Regions from separate parts of the Lactococcus sp. KTH0-1S genome, predicted to be linked through region 2. Evidence: predicted binding sites of a transcription regulator. Region 2 holds the regulator's gene; the other holds the start of a gene.
What was found. The regulator CtsR, encoded in region 2, represses protease genes until heat stress. The targets are predictions, from matches to a motif close to TTGGTCAAAAAAGGTCAAANA.
Positions count from the first base shown of each region.

Region 1: a site for CtsR is predicted at 1,478-1,498, ahead of clpB (ATP-dependent chaperone ClpB). Genes of this name have one in related genera too.

Region 1 covers NZ_CP195165.1:1,542,226-1,544,416, forward strand. Annotated here, with positions in the region: gene clpB (ATP-dependent chaperone ClpB) at 1-1,403, opposite strand, end outside; gene ACRYLU_RS07440 (hypothetical protein) at 1,636-2,191, shown strand, end outside.
Region 2 covers NZ_CP195165.1:611,473-613,663, forward strand. Annotated here, with positions in the region: gene mltG (endolytic transglycosylase MltG) at 1-272, shown strand, start outside; gene greA (transcription elongation factor GreA) at 333-806, shown strand; gene ACRYLU_RS03170 (CtsR family transcriptional regulator) at 983-1,438, shown strand; gene ACRYLU_RS03175 (ATP-dependent Clp protease ATP-binding subunit) at 1,428-2,191, shown strand, end outside.

The sequences.
Region 1 (2,191 bases), 930 kb from region 2:
TTCTCAGCTTCCCATTGAGCTTTGAGTTGATTATTTTCTTCTCGAAGTTCAGCAATTTCACCACGTATAATTTCAAGACGTTTCTTAGAAGCATCATCTCGTTCTTTTTTGAGGGCCGCTTCTTCAATTTCTAATTGCATCAAGCGACGATTAGCTTGGTCAAGTTCAGTTGGGAGTGAATTCATTTCTACACGAATTGTTGCACTGGCTTCATCAACCAAGTCAATGGCTTTATCTGGTAAAAATCGGTCAGTAATATAACGATTTGAAAGGGTTGCTGCTGCGACTAAAGCATTATCATGAATGGTCACTCCATGGTGAATTTCAAAACGTTCTTTAAGACCACGCAAGATTGAAATTGTATCTTCAACAGTAGGTTCAGTAACCAATACCTTTTGGAAACGACGTTCAAGTGCTTTATCTGTTTCCATGTATTTACGATATTCATCCAAGGTAGTTGCCCCAATCAAATGGAGTTCACCACGTGCAAGCATTGGTTTTAAAAGGTTCCCAGCGTCCATTGAACCTTCTGTTTTACCTGCACCAACAATCGTATGAAGTTCATCAATAAAGAGGATAATTTGTCCATCTGATTTTTTCACTTCATTAAGGACTGCTTTCAAACGTTCTTCAAATTCACCACGATATTTCGCTCCTGCAATCAGGGCACCCATATCAAGTGAAAAGATTGTTTTATCTTTCAGATTTTCAGGAACGTCTTTTCTGACAATCCTTTGTGCCAATCCTTCAACAATGGCTGTTTTACCAACCCCAGGTTCACCAATAAGAACGGGGTTATTTTTTGTTTTACGAGAAAGCACTCGAATGACATCACGAATTTCTTCATCACGTCCAATGACAGGATCTTGTTTACCTGATTTAACTTGAGCAACGAGATCTACCCCATATTTTTCAAGTGCTTTGTATGTTTCTTCTGCATTTTGACTGGTCACTTTATCACCTCCGCGTAATTTTTCAATTGCAGCTTGCGCTTTTGCTTTTGTTAGTCCATGGCTAACCAAATAACTGGTCAATGGATTTTGTTTTAATTCAAAGAGGGTAAGGAGAATAATCTCAGTTGATAGGTACTCATCGCCCATTTTTTGCGCAATTTTGTCTGCTTCAGTAAATACTTGGAACAAATCTGGACTTAGGTTTTGACCATAAGTAATATTTGAACCTTCTACTGAATTAATTTTGTCAATTTCTTTTTCAATTAAATTTGTAAAGTCATCTAGGTCAATCCCTAAATCTTTATAAAAGTTCGCCCCAAAACTATTAGGTTGAACAAAAATTCGCCATAAATGTGGAACTTCAATCACTTGGTGATGACGAACTTGCGCAATTTGTTGCGCTGAACCAAGTGCTTCTTGCATCGTTGTTGTCATTTTTTCGATGTCCATAAAAACACCTCATTTCGATTTCATAGTTAGTAGTGATTATTATCTTTTTCTCACTACATTCTAATTATAATACTTTGGTCAGTAATGGTCAAACTTTTTGATTCGTTATTTATAAAAAATTATTTACACTTTTTAAATGAATTATTTGCGCACTAATACTAGTGAAGCTGTCTTTTTAATACACTTTGCCTTATAATGGATTTAGATGTCAAAATAAAAAGATAGGAGAAAAATGACTCAACAACTAAATTCTTTGGGAAAGTCTGCCCTCTTAATATTAAGTAATACAATTATAGTCCTTCCATTCATGATTTTTATTCAAATTGCAAAAGGAACCTCGCTTCTTGCCCTCCTTCCTTTTTTGCTCTTTTATACTTTCAGAATGACTGGCGTATTCTTTATAAGGGGAATAAAAACAAGAATCAACAGCTATAGTCTTTTAAAAATTTCATTGTATGCCGGTTTACTCGGTTGCTTGCTTGGATTTATGGGTTCTTTCTACTTTCCTTTCTATACTTTATCCGGAATTCTTTTAGGAGTGAGTGCAGCTTGGTTGCCGATGTCAAACACTTCGGTAAATTATTATCTAAAAAATACTAACCAGCTTATCAAAGGAAAAACCTTAGTTAGCTTACTTTTATTTTTAGCCCTTGGCTTTTCTTTTGTCTTATCCCCTTCTCTAAAATATCCCCTGTTCTTTGTCTTCTATGGAATAGTTTATCTTCTCTCCTTCCAATTAGTTGGAAATTTGGACAATTACAAAGTTGATCCAAATGATTTAGAAAAAG
Region 2 (2,191 bases):
GTAAACTTGGTGAAAAAACAAGTCTCTCAGAGGATGCTAATATTGACACCAACCTAGATTCGCCATATAATTTGTACACAAATACTGGATTTGGCCCTGGCCCTGTTGATAGTCCAAGTTTGTCATCTATTAAAGCTGTACTTGATCCTGCTCAAAATGACTACTTCTACTTTGTTGCTGATGTGACAACAGGAAAAGTCTATTTTGCGAAAACATTAGCTGAACAAAATGCAAATGTTCAAAAATATGTGAATGATAAGATAAGTAGCTAAGCTATCATTAATTTAGATTTGATTAAAAGAGAAAAAAGTTTATAAAAAAAGGAAAGAAATATAATGGAAAAAACATTCCCAATGACCCAAGAAGGGCTTGATAAATTAAAATTAGAACTTGAAAATTTAAAACTTGTGAAACGTCCAGAAGTCATTGACCGTATCAAAGTTGCTCGTAGCTATGGTGACCTTTCAGAAAACTCAGAGTACGAAGCAGCTAAAGATGAACAAGCCTTTATCGAAGGACGTATTTCAACTGTTGAAACAATGATTCGTTATGCTGAAATTGTTGATAACGCAAAAATTGCTAAAGACGAAGTAGCACTTGGTAAAAACGTAACTTTTGTTGAAGTTGGCGAAACTGACGAAGAATCTTATCAAATTGTTGGTACTGCTGAAGCTGACCCATTTTCAGGAAAAATTTCTAATGAATCACCAATTGCTCGAGTTTTGATTGGTAAAAAAGTTGGAGACATCGTAAATGTCCCACTTCCAGTTGGCGAAATGACAGTTAAAATTGTAAAAGTTGACTAATTATTTTAGAATATAATAAGTAAAAAAGCCGTCAGTAACGGTTTTTTTATTTTTCAACGCTTAATTCTGTCAGTAAGTTAAAATTGCTATTTTTGGTAAAAATAATATTTTTCAGGTATAATAGTCAGTAATAGTCAAAGATTATTTAGAAAATGGATGAAAGAAAGGATGGAGCGATGGCAGGTCAAAAAAATACATCAGATATTATCGAAGCTTATCTGAGAAAGCTTTTAGAAGAAGCACAAGTCATTGAAATTAAACGAGCGGACTTAGCCAATCAATTTGATGTCGTGCCGAGTCAGATTAATTATGTGATAAAAACACGATTTACGGCCTCAAAAGGCTTTGATGTGGAATCAAAACGTGGTGGTGGTGGATACATCAAAATTGTGAAGTATCAATATTCTGCTCGTCATGAATTCTTAACGGCTCTTTACCAGAAGGTTCCAGCTAATCTCTCGAGTAAAGCTGCCCATGATATCGTTCAACTTCTCTTTGATGAGAAAGTACTGACAGAACGTGAGGGGAATCTACTTTTGTTAGTCATTACTGACGGAGCTATTAGTCCCTTTACTCGTGGTATAATGATGAAAAGTATAATAAACAGATTGGACCGTGACGATGAAATTTGAAAATATAAAATATACACCAACGCTTGACCGAATTTTAGAAAAAGCGGAAGAGTATGCTCACCAATATCAATATGGCACCATTGAAAGTGCACATTTACTGGCTGCAATGGCAACGACCTCAGGCTCAATTGCTTACAGCCTTCTTGCAGGAATGAATGTTGATTCTTCTGACTTACTGATTGATTTAGAGGATTTATCAAGTCATGTTAAGGTCAAACGTTCAACTTTACGTTTTTCACCTCGTGCAGAGGAAGTGATGACTGTGGCAAGTTTTTTAGCAATTCATAATAACTCCGAAGCCGTTGGAACAGAACACCTGCTTTATGCCCTACTTCAAATAGAAGATGGATTTGGTCTCCAACTTCTAAAATTACAAAAAATCAATATTGTATCTTTGCGAAAAGAGCTTGAGAAAAGAACTGGACTCAAAGTTCCAGAAAGTAAAAAAGCTGTGACTCCAATGTCAAAACGCAAGATGGCAAAGGGAGTTGCAGAAAATTCAACGACGCCAACGTTAGACTCTGTATCCTCAGATTTAACCGAAGAAGCTCGTTTGGGTAAACTTGACCCAATGATTGGACGAGAAGCTGAAATTGACCGTTTGATTCATATTCTCAGCCGCAGAACAAAAAATAATCCTGTTTTAGTTGGAGAGCCCGGTGTTGGGAAATCAGCAATTATTGAAGGTTTGGCCCAAAGAATTGTCAATGGTCAAGTTCCAATTGGTTTGATGAATAGTCGAATCATGGCATT